Regions from separate parts of the Bacillus arachidis genome, predicted to be linked through region 2. Evidence: a T-box and tRNA genes for the amino acid it is inferred to sense, from the RefSeq annotation. Region 2 holds a T-box; the other regions hold tRNA genes.
The links. A T-box is a leader RNA that pairs with one kind of tRNA and senses whether it is charged. The one in region 2 lies ahead of QRY57_RS21970 (valine--tRNA ligase), so its partner is inferred to be a tRNA-Val.

Region 1: it has a tRNA-Val gene. The T-box ahead of QRY57_RS21970 (valine--tRNA ligase) is inferred to sense a tRNA for this amino acid. The anticodon was not compared.
Region 3: it has a tRNA-Val gene. The T-box ahead of QRY57_RS21970 (valine--tRNA ligase) is inferred to sense a tRNA for this amino acid. The anticodon was not compared.
Region 4: it has a tRNA-Val gene. The T-box ahead of QRY57_RS21970 (valine--tRNA ligase) is inferred to sense a tRNA for this amino acid. The anticodon was not compared.

Annotation. Positions count from the first base shown of each region.
Region 1 is NZ_CP127376.1:751,831-755,963, reverse strand. It holds gene QRY57_RS05495 (CBS domain-containing protein) at 46-465, opposite strand; tRNA gene QRY57_RS05490 (tRNA-Glu) at 641-712, opposite strand; tRNA gene QRY57_RS05485 (tRNA-Asn) at 714-788, opposite strand; tRNA gene QRY57_RS05480 (tRNA-Ile) at 792-868, opposite strand; tRNA gene QRY57_RS05475 (tRNA-Trp) at 879-949, opposite strand; tRNA gene QRY57_RS05470 (tRNA-Thr) at 953-1,028, opposite strand; tRNA gene QRY57_RS05465 (tRNA-Phe) at 1,046-1,118, opposite strand; tRNA gene QRY57_RS05460 (tRNA-Asp) at 1,129-1,204, opposite strand; tRNA gene QRY57_RS05455 (tRNA-Met) at 1,208-1,284, opposite strand; tRNA gene QRY57_RS05450 (tRNA-Ser) at 1,309-1,401, opposite strand; tRNA gene QRY57_RS05445 (tRNA-Ser) at 1,502-1,594, opposite strand; tRNA gene QRY57_RS05440 (tRNA-Ala) at 1,605-1,677, opposite strand; tRNA gene QRY57_RS05435 (tRNA-Pro) at 1,690-1,763, opposite strand; tRNA gene QRY57_RS05430 (tRNA-Arg) at 1,774-1,847, opposite strand; tRNA gene QRY57_RS05425 (tRNA-Leu) at 1,851-1,939, opposite strand; tRNA gene QRY57_RS05420 (tRNA-Gly) at 1,956-2,030, opposite strand; tRNA gene QRY57_RS05415 (tRNA-Leu) at 2,060-2,140, opposite strand; tRNA gene QRY57_RS05410 (tRNA-Lys) at 2,155-2,230, opposite strand; tRNA gene QRY57_RS05405 (tRNA-Gln) at 2,235-2,309, opposite strand; tRNA gene QRY57_RS05400 (tRNA-Tyr) at 2,322-2,405, opposite strand; tRNA gene QRY57_RS05395 (tRNA-Val) at 2,415-2,490, opposite strand; rRNA gene rrf (5S ribosomal RNA) at 2,495-2,610, opposite strand; rRNA gene QRY57_RS05385 (23S ribosomal RNA) at 2,702-4,133, opposite strand, start outside.
Region 2 is NZ_CP127376.1:3,941,251-3,945,383, reverse strand. It holds gene spoVID (stage VI sporulation protein D) at 1-248, shown strand, start outside; gene ysxE (spore coat protein YsxE) at 574-1,599, shown strand; gene QRY57_RS21975 (YszA family small membrane protein) at 1,626-1,820, opposite strand; T-box leader at 2,099-2,330, shown strand; gene QRY57_RS21970 (valine--tRNA ligase) at 2,369-4,133, shown strand, end outside.
Region 3 is NZ_CP127376.1:538,905-543,037, reverse strand. It holds gene QRY57_RS04480 (YebC/PmpR family DNA-binding transcriptional regulator) at 292-1,011, opposite strand; tRNA gene QRY57_RS04475 (tRNA-Leu) at 1,688-1,769, opposite strand; tRNA gene QRY57_RS04470 (tRNA-Cys) at 1,780-1,850, opposite strand; tRNA gene QRY57_RS04465 (tRNA-Gly) at 1,861-1,935, opposite strand; tRNA gene QRY57_RS04460 (tRNA-Gln) at 1,941-2,015, opposite strand; tRNA gene QRY57_RS04455 (tRNA-His) at 2,128-2,203, opposite strand; tRNA gene QRY57_RS04450 (tRNA-Trp) at 2,219-2,292, opposite strand; tRNA gene QRY57_RS04445 (tRNA-Tyr) at 2,307-2,390, opposite strand; tRNA gene QRY57_RS04440 (tRNA-Thr) at 2,401-2,476, opposite strand; tRNA gene QRY57_RS04435 (tRNA-Phe) at 2,492-2,567, opposite strand; tRNA gene QRY57_RS04430 (tRNA-Asp) at 2,577-2,652, opposite strand; tRNA gene QRY57_RS04425 (tRNA-Met) at 2,656-2,732, opposite strand; tRNA gene QRY57_RS04420 (tRNA-Val) at 2,763-2,838, opposite strand; tRNA gene QRY57_RS04415 (tRNA-Glu) at 2,843-2,917, opposite strand; tRNA gene QRY57_RS04410 (tRNA-Ser) at 2,928-3,019, opposite strand; tRNA gene QRY57_RS04405 (tRNA-Asn) at 3,025-3,099, opposite strand; rRNA gene rrf (5S ribosomal RNA) at 3,109-3,224, opposite strand; rRNA gene QRY57_RS04395 (23S ribosomal RNA) at 3,326-4,133, opposite strand, start outside.
Region 4 is NZ_CP127376.1:156,908-161,040, reverse strand. It holds gene QRY57_RS02595 (glycerate kinase) at 1-898, opposite strand, end outside; tRNA gene QRY57_RS02590 (tRNA-Ala) at 1,063-1,135, opposite strand; tRNA gene QRY57_RS02585 (tRNA-Gly) at 1,146-1,217, opposite strand; tRNA gene QRY57_RS02580 (tRNA-Lys) at 1,223-1,298, opposite strand; tRNA gene QRY57_RS02575 (tRNA-Gln) at 1,304-1,378, opposite strand; tRNA gene QRY57_RS02570 (tRNA-Tyr) at 1,444-1,527, opposite strand; tRNA gene QRY57_RS02565 (tRNA-Val) at 1,546-1,621, opposite strand; tRNA gene QRY57_RS02560 (tRNA-Glu) at 1,627-1,701, opposite strand; tRNA gene QRY57_RS02555 (tRNA-Thr) at 1,725-1,797, opposite strand; tRNA gene QRY57_RS02550 (tRNA-Asn) at 1,802-1,876, opposite strand; rRNA gene rrf (5S ribosomal RNA) at 1,886-2,001, opposite strand; rRNA gene QRY57_RS02540 (23S ribosomal RNA) at 2,093-4,133, opposite strand, start outside.

The sequences.
Region 1 (4,133 bases), 1.7 Mb from region 2:
TCCCTAGCATTTAAATTACACTGTATTTTAACCCACACCTACACTTTATTCTGTATGCTCAGAAATCTCACTTAAAGCTACCCCTGCCTGATCATCAGCTTTTTCTGCTATCGCTAAATCACCTAGTGCTAACATCCCAACAAGCTCGCCATTCTCAACTACAGGTAGCCTTCTAATTTGATGCTGCGCCATCAACCCCGTAGCCTTTTCAATAGAGTCATCAGGAGAAACGGACACGATTCCTGTAGTCATGATATTTGTAATTTTATTAGAACCAGGATGTTTCTCAGCAATTCCACGAACAACTAAATCACGATCAGTGACAAGACCAACCACTTGATTGTTCTCTACAACTGGAATCATTCCAATGTCTTCTTCTTTCATTTTCACAGCAGCTTCATATACATTATCTAGTGGTGTACATTGTACAATATCAGTACTCATAAATTCTCTAACTGTTGTCATGTAGCTCTATTCCCTCCTTTTTATACATACTATAGCTTTTCCAAATTCCCTTTATTTATTTCATAATAAATAGAGGAATTTTAGATTGATGATATCGCATATTAGAAAAGAACAGAATTCTCACATGATGTTTTTCACAAGAAAAAAGAGCCAGCTAATTGCTGACTCTTTTGTATGACCCGTACGGGATTCGAACCCGTGTTACCGCCGTGAAAGGGCGGTGTCTTAACCACTTGACCAACGGGCCATGGCTCCGCAGGTAGGACTCGAACCTACGACCGATCGGTTAACAGCCGATAGCTCTACCACTGAGCTACTGCGGAATATGGTGGGCCTAAATGGACTCGAACCATCGACCTCACGCTTATCAGGCGTGCGCTCTAACCAGCTGAGCTATAGGCCCATATTTTCTACAGGGGCAGTAGGAATTGAACCCACACCGGAGGTTTTGGAGACCTCTGTTCTACCTTTAAACTATGCCCCTAAGTGGTGCCGGCTAGAGGACTTGAACCCCCAACCTACTGATTACAAGTCAGTTGCTCTACCAATTGAGCTAAGCCGGCTTTCCAAAAAAAAAAGATGGCTCGGGACGGAATCGAACCGCCGACACGAGGATTTTCAGTCCTCTGCTCTACCGACTGAGCTACCGAGCCTTTATGTAAATGGCGGTCCCGACCGGGGTCGAACCGGCGATCTCCTGCGTGACAGGCAGGCATGTTAACCACTACACCACGGGACCATTTGGTTGCGGGGACAGGATTTGAACCTGCGACCTTCGGGTTATGAGCCCGACGAGCTACCAGACTGCTCCACCCCGCGACGATATCATATTCTTTTTTTAAATGGAGGAGGTAGAGGGATTCGAACCCCCGCGCGATTCTCACCGCCTGTCGGTTTTCAAGACCGATCCCTTCAGCCAGACTTGGGTATACCTCCATAAAAAAAATCAAATAAATCTTTTATTCATGTCTATATGTTTTATACAGACCATTTAACAATCTATTAAATCAAATCCTATCTCATTTTACAATAAAAATGGAGGAGGTAGAGGGATTCGAACCCCCGCGCGACTCTCGCCGCCTGTCGGTTTTCAAGACCGATCCCTTCAGCCAGACTTGGGTATACCTCCATAAATAAAGTGGAGCCTAGCGGGATCGAACCGCTGACCTCCTGCGTGCAAGGCAGGCGCTCTCCCAGCTGAGCTAAGGCCCCATGTTTAAAATATCGGGAAGACAGGATTTGAACCTGCGACCCCCTGGTCCCAAACCAGGTGCTCTACCAAGCTGAGCCACTTCCCGTTAATAAAAGCGCGCCCGAGAGGACTCGAACCCCTAACCTTTTGATCCGTAGTCAAACGCTCTATCCAATTGAGCTACGGGCGCATATGGTGCCGAGGGCGGGGGTCGAACCCGCACGGTGGTCACCCACCGCAGGATTTTAAGTCCTGTGCGTCTGCCTGTTCCGCCACCCCGGCATGTCATACTGAAAATTGGAGCGGAAGACGGGATTCGAACCCGCGACCCCAACCTTGGCAAGGTTGTATTCTACCACTGAACTACTTCCGCAAGACATGTATGAGATATTTTATTAAAAGTGCGGGTGAAGGGAGTCGAACCCCCACGCCAAAGGCGCCAGATCCTAAGTCTGGTGCGTCTGCCAATTCCGCCACACCCGCATATTTTTTTAAAATGGTGAGCCATGAAGGACTCGAACCTTCGACCCTCTGATTAAAAGTCAGATGCTCTACCAACTGAGCTAATGGCTCTTAATGGCTGGGCTAGCTGGATTCGAACCAGCGCATGACGGAGTCAAAGTCCGTTGCCTTACCGCTTGGCTATAGCCCATTAATTAAGAAATGGTGGAGGGGGGCAGATTCGAACTGCCGAACCCGAAGGAGCGGATTTACAGTCCGCCGCGTTTAGCCACTTCGCTACCCCTCCGACATTATATGGTGGAGGATGACGGGATCGAACCGCCGACCCCCTGCTTGTAAGGCAGGTGCTCTCCCAGCTGAGCTAATCCTCCATTTGCCTGGCAACGTCCTACTCTCACAGGGGCAAGGCCCCAACTACCATCGGCGCTAGAGAGCTTAACTTCCGTGTTCGGTATGGGAACGGGTGTGACCTCTCTGCCATCATTACCAGACTTTTATTATTATACACATTCTTTTCAGAATGTCAAAAGGAATTTTAAATATATATTCCTTCAAAACTAGATAACATTTGCTTCATATTATATGGTTAAGTCCTCGATCTATTAGTATTCGTCAGCTCCACATGTCACCATGCTTCCACCTCGAACCTATCAACCTGATCATCTTTCAGGGATCTTACTAGCTTACGCTATGGGAAATCTCATCTTGAGGGGGGCTTCATGCTTAGATGCTTTCAGCACTTATCCCTTCCGCACATAGCTACCCAGCTATGCCCTTGGCAGAACAACTGGTACACCAGCGGTGCGTCCATCCCGGTCCTCTCGTACTAAGGACAGCTCCTCTCAAATTTCCTACGCCCACGACGGATAGGGACCGAACTGTCTCACGACGTTCTGAACCCAGCTCGCGTACCGCTTTAATGGGCGAACAGCCCAACCCTTGGGACCGACTACAGCCCCAGGATGCGATGAGCCGACATCGAGGTGCCAAACCTCCCCGTCGATGTGGACTCTTGGGGGAGATAAGCCTGTTATCCCCGGGGTAGCTTTTATCCGTTGAGCGATGGCCCTTCCATGCGGAACCACCGGATCACTAAGCCCGACTTTCGTCCCTGCTCGACTTGTAGGTCTCGCAGTCAAGCTCCCTTATGCCTTTGCACTCTACGAATGATTTCCAACCATTCTGAGGGAACCTTTGGGCGCCTCCGTTACACTTTAGGAGGCGACCGCCCCAGTCAAACTGCCCACCTGACACTGTCTCCCGGGTCGATAAGACCCGTAGGTTAGAATTTCAATACAGCCAGGGCGGTATCCCACCAGCGCCTCCACCGAAGCTAGCGCTCCGGCTTCAAAGGCTCCCGCCTATCCTGTACAAGCTGTACCAAAATTCAATATCAGGCTACAGTAAAGCTCCACGGGGTCTTTCCGTCCTGTCGCGGGTAACCTGCATCTTCACAGGTACTATAATTTCACCGAGTCTCTGGTTGAGACAGTGCCCAAATCGTTACACCTTTCGTGCGGGTCGGAACTTACCCGACAAGGAATTTCGCTACCTTAGGACCGTTATAGTTACGGCCGCCGTTTACTGGGGCTTCAGTTCAGAGCTTCGCTTGCGCTAACCCCTCTCCTTAACCTTCCAGCACCGGGCAGGTGTCAGCCCCTATACTTCGCCTTACGGCTTCGCAGAGACCTGTGTTTTTGCTAAACAGTCGCTTGGGCCTATTCACTGCGGCTTTCCGTTAAGAAAGCACCCCTTCTCCCGAAGTTACGGGGTCATTTTGCCGAGTTCCTTAACCAGAGTTCTCTCGCTCACCTTAGGATTCTCTCCTCGCCTACCTGTGTCGGTTTGCGGTACAGGCACCTTTTATCTCGCTAGAAGCTTTTCTTGGCAGCGGGGAATCAAAGACTTCGCTCCATAAGGAGCTTCCCCATCACAGCTCAGCCTTCACGATAAGCGGATTTGCCTACTTATCAGCCTAACTGCTTGGACGTGCACAACCAATCGCACGCTTCTT
Region 2 (4,133 bases):
AGGAAGCATCCTACTCGCAACGAGATGAAAATGCATTATACTTAACAAAATTATTTACGAAAGAGCCGGAAGAAGAGTTTACGAAATTACGTATGTATTTTGTGCAAGAAGGGGATACAATTGAATCGGTCGCGGAGCGATATGAAACGACTGTCCAGCATTTACATCGCGTGAACCAAACAGATGATGTGTATTTAACTACAGGACAAATTATATATATACCTGTGCCAAAAGCAAAAACAAAGTGAGTGGAGAGGATTCTTCACTCACCTCTTTTCTTTCGTCCTAGTTTATCCTGCTATGAGCGGGCAGTAAGATCCCCCACCTCAAGATTTAGATGGAAATGAGGAAGATAGCGTGAGGGTTCCCAGCAGGAGGATGAATCCCCACTTATCTTCACCTTTTGTTCTCACGTGGTATGGGGCGAAAAAAGGAACTGACCGCTTCTAATGCTTTCTTCCACTTAAAGATTAGGCTTTATGTCGGTTTTTCAATCTGCATTTCTATAGAAATCGGTTATTCCAGTTAAAAGGAATTTTATTTTACGTTTTTGAATGAGAAAGGATCATTCGTATGGATATAGAATTACGGGATCGTTATGCACCGATCGTACAGCGGTATCAATTAGATGTCCAACATATGGAAGAGCACGGAAGTGTCATAAAAATTTATACGAATCAAGGGCCATATGCATTAAAAAAATTACCATCTCATCGATTGAAGCGAAATCATTTAATGTATCATATTCAATATTTACGTGAAAAGGGATTTACACATTATGCACCCATTTACCATGCAATAGATGGGAATCACATTTTGAACGATGAAACATATAGTTATTATTTAATGCCCTGGCTGGAGCGAGCTGAAGGAAGTGGAGATGACAATGATCAATATCACAAAATGTTTCAGACGTTAGCGCTGCTTCACCAAAGGACGGTAAAAGAAGAATCATATACGGAAGAAACGTTAGAGAAGCATTATAAAAATGTCTCTGAGCGTTGGGAGGAAGATGGGGAGTTCTTAGAGAAATTTCTTGTAGAATCTGAGGCGAAATGGTATATGTCTCCGTTTGAACTACAGTATTGTACGTATTTTCATCACGTGATGAGGGCACGTGAATTTGCAACGAAACAGCTTTCAGAGTGGCATGAAGTGATGAAAGAGAAAGAAAAAACACGAGTTTCTTTTATCCATGGCAATGTATCAATGAAGCATTTTTTATTCGATTATGAACGAAATGGTTATTTTATTAGTTTGGAAAAATCTCAGTTTGCAACACCAGTTCAAGATCTTGTCCGTTTTTATTCCCGCTCACTGAACACATACCCAATGGCGAGAAACGATCGTTTTGAATGGTATCAGGTGTATCAAAAGAATTTTCCGTTTACGAAAGAAGAGCAACTTCTTATGTTCGCTTATCTAACATATCCTTCTCCATTTATTCGGCAAATTCAATCTTATACAAGCAAACAGCAGAGTCGTAGTGAAAAGCAAGAACTTCAAGGTGTGAAAATGTTACAACAAGCGCATTGGCTTGTAAGTAATATAGAATATTTTATTTCACAATTACAAGCAGCGCAGCAAGGGAATGAGTAACAGCCGTAGTCTCAAGTATCTTGAGGCTACGGCTGAAAATGCAAGCGAATCGTTGCTACAACAAAGATGATAAGGATGATAAAGTCTAAAAAGGTAGGAAGTAGTAAAGTGCGAATTCCTTGGAAAATAGTAAGTGGAATTGCAAAATCAGCGAATATGGTTTGCAAATTTCTAACCCATGAAGGGGCTGAAAAATTATAGGTGCGTTTGTAACGTCGCATAATCATTCCTCCGTATAGAAAGGCTATTGCCGTACATGAATCTTAAAAGATGAAGGGGTAATATTACAGTATGCGGGGTAAATACCTAAGGTGCTTGTGCTGCAGACTTTCATATATATTACAGAAAAAATAGTTAAGCTGATTGATGATTATAGGTTGTTTTTATCAAATAGGAAAGTATAGCATCTATCCATTGTAGAAAAATGCTGAAAAATATTTTTATCTTGACGAATATGGTTTCGTTTTTTACACTATTGTATATAATAAATAACAATTATATAAATGCGTTGAAGGGGAAGAGTATAACATTAAACGTCTGCAGAGAGGAGAATTATTAGCTGTGAGATTCTCTAGATAGTCATGTTAGAAGGTAGCCCTGGAGCATCTTTTCTGAACGGATTCATTCTCATTAGGAAAAGACGGATCTGTCCGTTATCAAATTAAGAGTATAAGCAAATTTTGAATTTGTTTGTAAATAAAGGTGGTACCACGATGTCCCTCGTCCTTTTTGGATGAGGGACATTTTTTATTCTGAAGGAGGGAAAATAATGTCAAACACGGAAAAGAATTTACCAACTAAATATGATCATATGTCCGTTGAAGAAGGCCGCTATAAATGGTGGCTTGATGGCCAATATTTCGAAGCAAAAGGAGATGCGGAAAAACAGCCGTATACAATTGTAATTCCACCTCCAAACGTAACAGGTAAGCTACACTTAGGTCATGCTTGGGATACAACACTTCAAGATATTCTAACACGTACGAAGCGTATGCAAGGTTACGATGTATTATGGCTTCCTGGTATGGACCATGCAGGCATCGCAACGCAAGCAAAAGTAGAAGCGAAACTTCGTGAAGAAGGTATTTCACGTTACGATCTTGGCCGTGAGAAATTCCTTGAAAAGGCATGGGAATGGAAAGAAGAGTATGCTTCTCACATTCGTCAGCAATGGGGAAAAGTTGGTTTAGGATTAGATTATACGCGTGAGCGCTTCACATTAGATAAAGGTTTATCTGATGCGGTTAATAAAGTATTCGTTCAATTATACGAAAAAGGTTTAATTTACCGCGGTGAGTATATCATTAACTGGGACCCAGCAACACGCACAGCTCTTTCTGATATAGAAGTAATTCATAAAGAGGTTCAAGGTGCATTCTACCATATGAACTATCCGTTAACAGACGGTTCTGGTCATATTCGTCTTGCGACAACTCGTCCAGAAACAATGCTTGGTGATACAGCAGTAGCAGTTCATCCGGAAGATGATCGTTACAAACATTTAATCGGAAAAACAGTTACACTTCCAATTGTAGGCCGTGAGATTCCGATTATTGCTGATGAGTACGTAGAAAAAGATTTCGGAACAGGTGTTGTGAAAATTACTCCAGCTCATGATCCGAATGACTTTGAAGTAGGTAACCGCCACGACTTACCACGCATTCTTGTAATGAACGAAGATGGTACAATGAATGAAAAAGCTGGTAAATATAACGGTATGGATCGTTTTGAATGCCGTAAAGAGTTAGTAAAAGACTTGCAAGAAGCTGGCGTATTAGTAGAAATCGAGCCTCATATGCATGCGGTAGGTCATAGTGAGCGTAGCGGAGCAGTTGTTGAGCCTTACTTATCAACACAATGGTTCGTAAAAATGGCGCCACTTGCAGAAAAGGCTGTTGCTCTGCAACAAAAAGAAGAAGAAAAAGTAACGTTCGTACCAGATCGTTTCGAGAACACATACTTACGCTGGATGGAAAACATTCATGACTGGTGTATTTCTCGTCAATTATGGTGGGGACATCGCATTCCAGCTTGGTATCATAAAGAAACTGGTGAAGTATACGTAGGTACAGAAGCACCAGCAGATATCGAAAACTGGAATCAAGATAACGACGTACTTGATACATGGTTTAGCTCAGCGTTATGGCCATTCTCAACACTTGGTTGGCCAAATGAAAATGATGAAGACTTCAAACGCTACTATTCTACAGATGCGCTTGTAACGGGTTATGATATTATTTTCTTCTGGGTATCTCGTATGATTTTCCAAGGTTTAGAGTTTACAGGAGAGCGTCCATTTAAGGATGTATTAATTCATGGTTTAGTTCGTGATGAGCAAGGGCGTAAGATGAGTAAATCTCTAGGTAACGGTATTGATCCAATGGATGTTATCGATAAGTACGGTGCAGATGCAATGCGTTTCTTCTTATCGACGGGAAGTGCACCAGGACAAGATTTACGCTTTAGCATGGAGAAAGTAGAATCTACTTGGAACTTCATTAATAAAATTTGGAATGCATCTCGTTTCGTATTAA
Region 3 (4,133 bases), 1.5 Mb from region 2:
ACACCAAACAAACGTTCTTACAATCAATATGACCATGCATACTTTTTACTCTACTATCTTATCTAGTCTTACCGATTAAACAACATCCTAGACGTTTTTAATTCCACAATATATTTTAAAAAGGACAAATGATTTGATAACCCCTCAAATCATTTGTCCTTCTTAAATTAATAATAACTGAAATAACCTATAATCTTCCTATCAAATCATAAAGATCTATTCTCCATGTCTCATATGGAATAAAAAAAGAGACTCTCTGCTTTAAATAACAAAAGGTCTCTTTTTCATATATTATTCCCCTAAATCTACATTGTGGTAGACTTGTTGAACATCTTCTAAATCTTCCAATGCATCAATCATTTTTTCAAATTGTACTTGTGCATCTTCTGAAAGTGTTACATCACTTTGTGCAAGCATTGTTAGTTCAGCAACTGTGAATTCTGTAATACCAGCATCCTTAAGCGCTGCTTGTACCGCATGGAACTGATCAGGCTCAGCATAAACGATAACTGCCTCTTCTTCTTCTAAAATATCACGTGCATCTACGTCTGCTTCCATTAAAATTTCAAGCACTTCATCTGCAGTTTTTCCTTCAAGTCCAATAACAGCTGTCGCATCAAACATATATGCTACAGATCCATTTACACCCATATTACCACTGTTTTTACTAAACGCAGCACGTACATCTGCTGCAGTACGATTCACGTTATTTGTAAGTGTATCTACAATTACCATAGATCCGTTTGGTCCAAATCCTTCATAACGAAGTTCGTCATAATTTTCTTCTGAACCACCTTTTGCTTTTTCAATTGCACGGTCAATAATTGTTTTTGGTACACTGTACGTTTTTGCACGCTCAAGTACAACTTTTAAAGCTTGGTTTGATTCTGGATCTGGCTCACCTTGTTTTGCTGCTACATAAATCTCACGTCCAAATTTAGCGTATACGCGACTTGTATTTGCATCTTTTGATGCTTTTTTGTCTTTAATATTATTCCATTTACGACCCATTCTGTTCCACTCTCTTTCACGTTTAAATCTACATAAAAAATATTAATATGAAATATAATGTTTATTCAACACTTTTTCAAAATAAATACAAAAAGTTCATTATCGACTCACATTATTGACATAATATACATCGATATAATTTAGTTCATTCCCAAATTATATTATACCTTAATTCTATAATTCATTACGAGTTTAACACTCAAATAACATGATTTTACAGTGTAATGTTGTTTAGTATACTGCTCACGAATAACAGGATAAAGTGAAACTTTAATCAGTGGGGGGCTTCATCCCCCGCTGATTATTAGCCCTCACCAATCGGGCTTTTACGGGCAATTTATCTCCCACCTAACTTCTTAAAGAAAAGTGGAAGTGGCTCGTCCAGAATGTGAGGAGGATGGAGCTTCTGACGTAGAGGTATTTTTTGCCTCGCAGGAAGAAGCGAAAACATCGAACATTCTGTCCACTGGAACTGGACAATGCTTTCGCTGAGTTTTGAGGTGGGAGTATTACTGCCCGCAAATAGCGGGATAAAAATTCCACCTATATATTACGCTCCCTTATAATTGCTCACGTACACGATTCGATGCACACGCTCTCCTATTATTTTGCTATGCTAAAAAATCCAAAAAAAGACTTTAACATTTCTGTTAAAGTCTTTTTTCACGTTATTTGATACCGATGGTCGGGGTCGAACCGACACTCCCGAAGGAACACGATTTTGAGTCGTGCGCGTCTGCCAATTCCGCCACATCGGCATAATAAGAAAGGCGGCAACCGGATTCGAACCGGTGGTAAAGGTTTTGCAGACCTCTGCCTTACCACTTGGCTATGCCGCCATATTAAATTTGGAGCGGAAGACGGGATTCGAACCCGCGACCCCAACCTTGGCAAGGTTGTATTCTACCACTGAACTACTTCCGCAAAAATGGCTGGGCTAGCTGGATTCGAACCAGCGCATGACGGAGTCAAAGTCCGTTGCCTTACCGCTTGGCTATAGCCCATCGAATTACTAATACATTATATGTTTACAATTCTTATTTTATTACAATTAATATTTAAGTAAGACATTAAATATCTTATCAAAGTTAAATTAATTTGTAAATTTTAAAAAAATGGGGCGACTGATGGGAATCGAACCCACGAATGCCGGAGCCACAATCCGGTGCGTTAACCACTTCGCCACAACCGCCATGTTGTATTTATTTGGCAGGGGTAGTAGGAATTGAACCCACACCGGAGGTTTTGGAGACCTCTGTTCTACCTTTAAACTATACCCCTATATAAAATGTAAATGGTGGAGGGGGGCAGATTCGAACTGCCGAACCCGAAGGAGCGGATTTACAGTCCGCCGCGTTTAGCCACTTCGCTACCCCTCCGAAACTTACATGGTGCCGGCTAGAGGACTTGAACCCCCAACCTACTGATTACAAGTCAGTTGCTCTACCAATTGAGCTAAGCCGGCGTATTTATTTAAAAATGGTGGCTCGGGACGGAATCGAACCGCCGACACGAGGATTTTCAGTCCTCTGCTCTACCGACTGAGCTACCGAGCCAGAAATAAATGGCGGTCCCGACCGGGGTCGAACCGGCGATCTCCTGCGTGACAGGCAGGCATGTTAACCACTACACCACGGGACCATTTGGTTGCGGGGACAGGATTTGAACCTGCGACCTTCGGGTTATGAGCCCGACGAGCTACCAGACTGCTCCACCCCGCGATAATACTATTCATATACTATTTTTATATATGGTGGAGGATGACGGGATCGAACCGCCGACCCCCTGCTTGTAAGGCAGGTGCTCTCCCAGCTGAGCTAATCCTCCAAAGTGGTGACCCGTACGGGATTCGAACCCGTGTTACCGCCGTGAAAGGGCGGTGTCTTAACCACTTGACCAACGGGCCAAAATTATCATGGCGGAGAGCAAGGGATTCGAACCCTTGATACGCTTGTGACGTATACACGATTTCCAATCGTGCTCCTTCGGCCAACTCGGACAGCTCTCCAATCATGGCTCCGCAGGTAGGAATCGAACCTACGACCGATCGGTTAACAGCCGATAGCTCTACCGCTGAGCTACTGCGGAATGATATTAGCCTGGCAACGTCCTACTCTCACAGGGGCAAGGCCCCAACTACCATCGGCGCTAGAGAGCTTAACTTCCGTGTTCGGTATGGGAACGGGTGTGACCTCTCTGCCATCATTACCAGACTATATTCACTCGAGACAAACATTATTATACTTGATTGATTAAAAAAGTCAATAAGTTTTTTATGTTCTCTCAAAACTAGATAACATTTGCTTCATATTATATGGTTAAGTCCTCGATCTATTAGTATTCGTCAGCTCCACATGTCACCATGCTTCCACCTCGAACCTATCAACCTGATCATCTTTCAGGGATCTTACTAGCTTACGCTATGGGAAATCTCATCTTGAGGGGGGCTTCATGCTTAGATGCTTTCAGCACTTATCCCTTCCGCACATAGCTACCCAGCTATGCCCTTGGCAGAACAACTGGTACACCAGCGGTGCGTCCATCCCGGTCCTCTCGTACTAAGGACAGCTCCTCTCAAATTTCCTACGCCCACGACGGATAGGGACCGAACTGTCTCACGACGTTCTGAACCCAGCTCGCGTACCGCTTTAATGGGCGAACAGCCCAACCCTTGGGACCGACTACAGCCCCAGGATGCGATGAGCCGACATCGAGGTGCCAAACCTCCCCGTCGATGTGGACTCTTGGGGGAGATAAGCCTGTTATCCCCGGGGTAGCTTTTATCCGTTGAGCGATGGCCCTTCCATGCGGAACCACCGGATCACTAAGCCCGACTTTCGTCCCTGCTCGACTTGTAGGTCTCGCAGTCAAGCTCCCTTATGCCTTTGCACTCTACGAATGATTTCCAACCATTCTGAGGGAACCTTTGGGCGCCTCCGTTACACTTTAGGAGGCGACCGCCCCAGTCAAACTGCCCACCTGACACTGTCTCCCGGGTCGATAAGACCCGTAGGTTAGAATTTCAATACAGCCAGGGCGGTATCCCACCAGCGCCTCCACCGAAGCTAGCGCTCCGGCTTCAAAGGCTCCCGCCTATCCTGTACAAGCTGTACCAAAATTCA
Region 4 (4,133 bases), 1.1 Mb from region 2:
CGGTTTGCACATCTATCCTTCCTTCACCTGTAAGAACAAGAGTTGCTTCTTTTATATGTTCATCAAAATTTGTATAGTCTAATACAATTTCAATTCCCTTTCTTAATTGACCTTGTAGTACAGCAACAACTGCAGCCCCTAATCCTCCCCCAGCTCCTGCACCCGGTATCTCTTCCACATCAATGTGTACATGCCGTTTTAATACATAGGCATAATGCTTTAAATTATCATCTAACTGCGTGATCATTTCTGGATTTGCTCCTTTTTGCTTTGCAAATACAAAGGATGCTCCTTTTTGTCCTGTTAAAGGATTGTCTACATCACATGCCGCTTCTATTTTCACATGCGCTAAACGAGAATCCAACTTAGCTAAGTCTAAAGAATCAATAAAATGTAAATTTTCACCGACAGGTTCTATTATTCGTCCATCTTTCCTTAAAAACCTTACACCTAGGGCTGAGAGCATGCCTGTCCCTCCATCGTTCGTAGCACTTCCGCCAAGCCCTAAAATAATATGCTGTACACCTTTATCTAAGGCATCTAATATAAGCTCCCCCGTTCCTTTTGTTGTGGTGATGAGAGGGTTTCGCTGTTCAACCGGAACATGATGCAACCCCGACGCTGCTGCCATTTCAATAAACGCTGTTCTTTTATCTTGAGAAATACCGTAGAATGCATCTACACGTTCACCAAGTGGACCTGTTACGTAAAGTTGAATGATCTTTCCTCCTGTAGCATCAACAAGAGATTGAACGGTACCTTCTCCTCCATCTCCAATTGGAAGTTTCACATACTCAGCTTCAGGAAAAACTTTAGTAAACCCTTTTTCAATGGCCTTACATACTTCTATCGCTCGTAAGCTTTCTTTATATGAATCAGATGCAATAACAATTTTCAACACCTATTCCTCCCTTCCCCCGTATCCACACACGCTTTAATTCAAACCTTATATTTTACTCTATTTTTCTATTGTAAACGAAATAAATGGAAACTTGTCCTTATTAAAGCAGAATAAACAAAAAACCTTACATCAAAAGATGTAAGGTTTTTTCTAATTTATAATGGAGCCTAGCGGGATCGAACCGCTGACCTCCTGCGTGCAAGGCAGGCGCTCTCCCAGCTGAGCTAAGGCCCCGAAGTAAAAAAGCGGAAGACGGGATTCGAACCCGCGACCCCAACCTTGGCAAGGTTGTATTCTACCACTGAACTACTTCCGCGAAAATGGTGAGCCATGAAGGACTCGAACCTTCGACCCTCTGATTAAAAGTCAGATGCTCTACCAACTGAGCTAATGGCTCGTAAATGGCTGGGCTAGCTGGATTCGAACCAGCGCATGACGGAGTCAAAGTCCGTTGCCTTACCGCTTGGCTATAGCCCATTAATATTTACTAGTATGCTTGTCTTTTCAAAAAAATAAACCTTTATCAGGTTGTTTTTTTAAAATGGTGGAGGGGGGCAGATTCGAACTGCCGAACCCGAAGGAGCGGATTTACAGTCCGCCGCGTTTAGCCACTTCGCTACCCCTCCGACATTATAAACTATATATGGTGGAGGATGACGGGATCGAACCGCCGACCCCCTGCTTGTAAGGCAGGTGCTCTCCCAGCTGAGCTAATCCTCCAAAAGTGGTGACCCGTACGGGATTCGAACCCGTGTTACCGCCGTGAAAGGGCGGTGTCTTAACCACTTGACCAACGGGCCAAAAAGTTGTAATACTGTTCGCAAGCTTCCAACCGGGCTTGAACCGGTGACCTCTTCCTTACCATGGAAGTGCTCTACCAGCTGAGCTATGGAAGCATAATGGCTCCGCAGGTAGGACTCGAACCTACGACCGATCGGTTAACAGCCGATAGCTCTACCACTGAGCTACTGCGGAATAATATTAGCCTGGCAACGTCCTACTCTCACAGGGACAAGGTCCCAACTACCATCGGCGCTAGAGAGCTTAACTTCCGTGTTCGGTATGGGAACGGGTGTGACCTCTCTGCCATCATTACCAGACTTTTATTATTATACACATTCTTTTCAGAATGTCAAAAGGAATTTCAAATATATATTCCTTCAAAACTAGATAACATTTGCTTCATATTATATGGTTAAGTCCTCGATCTATTAGTATTCGTCAGCTCCACATGTCACCATGCTTCCACCTCGAACCTATCAACCTGATCATCTTTCAGGGATCTTACTAGCTTACGCTATGGGAAATCTCATCTTGAGGGGGGCTTCATGCTTAGATGCTTTCAGCACTTATCCCTTCCGCACATAGCTACCCAGCTATGCCCTTGGCAGAACAACTGGTACACCAGCGGTGCGTCCATCCCGGTCCTCTCGTACTAAGGACAGCTCCTCTCAAATTTCCTACGCCCACGACGGATAGGGACCGAACTGTCTCACGACGTTCTGAACCCAGCTCGCGTACCGCTTTAATGGGCGAACAGCCCAACCCTTGGGACCGACTACAGCCCCAGGATGCGATGAGCCGACATCGAGGTGCCAAACCTCCCCGTCGATGTGGACTCTTGGGGGAGATAAGCCTGTTATCCCCGGGGTAGCTTTTATCCGTTGAGCGATGGCCCTTCCATGCGGAACCACCGGATCACTAAGCCCGACTTTCGTCCCTGCTCGACTTGTAGGTCTCGCAGTCAAGCTCCCTTATGCCTTTGCACTCTACGAATGATTTCCAACCATTCTGAGGGAACCTTTGGGCGCCTCCGTTACACTTTAGGAGGCGACCGCCCCAGTCAAACTGCCCACCTGACACTGTCTCCCGGGTCGATAAGACCCGTAGGTTAGAATTTCAATACAGCCAGGGCGGTATCCCACCAGCGCCTCCACCGAAGCTAGCGCTCCGGCTTCAAAGGCTCCCGCCTATCCTGTACAAGCTGTACCAAAATTCAATATCAGGCTACAGTAAAGCTCCACGGGGTCTTTCCGTCCTGTCGCGGGTAACCTGCATCTTCACAGGTACTATAATTTCACCGAGTCTCTGGTTGAGACAGTGCCCAAATCGTTACACCTTTCGTGCGGGTCGGAACTTACCCGACAAGGAATTTCGCTACCTTAGGACCGTTATAGTTACGGCCGCCGTTTACTGGGGCTTCAGTTCAGAGCTTCGCTTGCGCTAACCCCTCTCCTTAACCTTCCAGCACCGGGCAGGTGTCAGCCCCTATACTTCGCCTTACGGCTTCGCAGAGACCTGTGTTTTTGCTAAACAGTCGCTTGGGCCTATTCACTGCGGCTTTCCGTTAAGAAAGCACCCCTTCTCCCGAAGTTACGGGGTCATTTTGCCGAGTTCCTTAACCAGAGTTCTCTCGCTCACCTTAGGATTCTCTCCTCGCCTACCTGTGTCGGTTTGCGGTACAGGCACCTTTTATCTCGCTAGAAGCTTTTCTTGGCAGCGGGGAATCAAAGACTTCGCTCCATAAGGAGCTTCCCCATCACAGCTCAGCCTTCACGATAAGCGGATTTGCCTACTTATCAGCCTAACTGCTTGGACGTGCACAACCAATCGCACGCTTCTTCTATCCTTCTGCGTCCCTCCATTGCTCAAACGATAAAGAGGTGGTACAGGAATATCAACCTGTTGTCCATCGCCTACGCCTGTCGGCCTCGGCTTAGGTCCTGACTAACCCTGAGCGGACGAGCCTTCCTCAGGAAACCTTAGGCATTCGGTGGACGGGATTCTCACCCGTCTTTCGCTACTCATACCGGCATTCTCACTTCTAAGCACTCCACCAGTCCTTCCGGTCTGACTTCACTGTCCTTAGAACGCTCCCCTACCACTGATACGTAAGTATCAATCCGCAGCTTCGGTGGTGTATTTAGCCCCGGTACATTTTCGGCGCAGAGTCACTCGACTAGTGAGCTATTACGCACTCTTTAAATGGTGGCTGCTTCTAAGCCAACATCCTAGTTGTCTAAGCAACTCCACATCCTTTTCCACTTAATACACACTTTGGGACCTTAGCTGGCGGTCTGGGCTGTTTCCCTTTTGACTACGGATCTTATCACTCGCAGTCTGACTCCCAAGGATAAGTCATTGGCATTCGGAGTTTGACTGAATTCGGTAATCCGATGAGGACCCCTAGTCCAATCAGTGCTCTACCTCCAAGACTCTAACACTTGAGGCT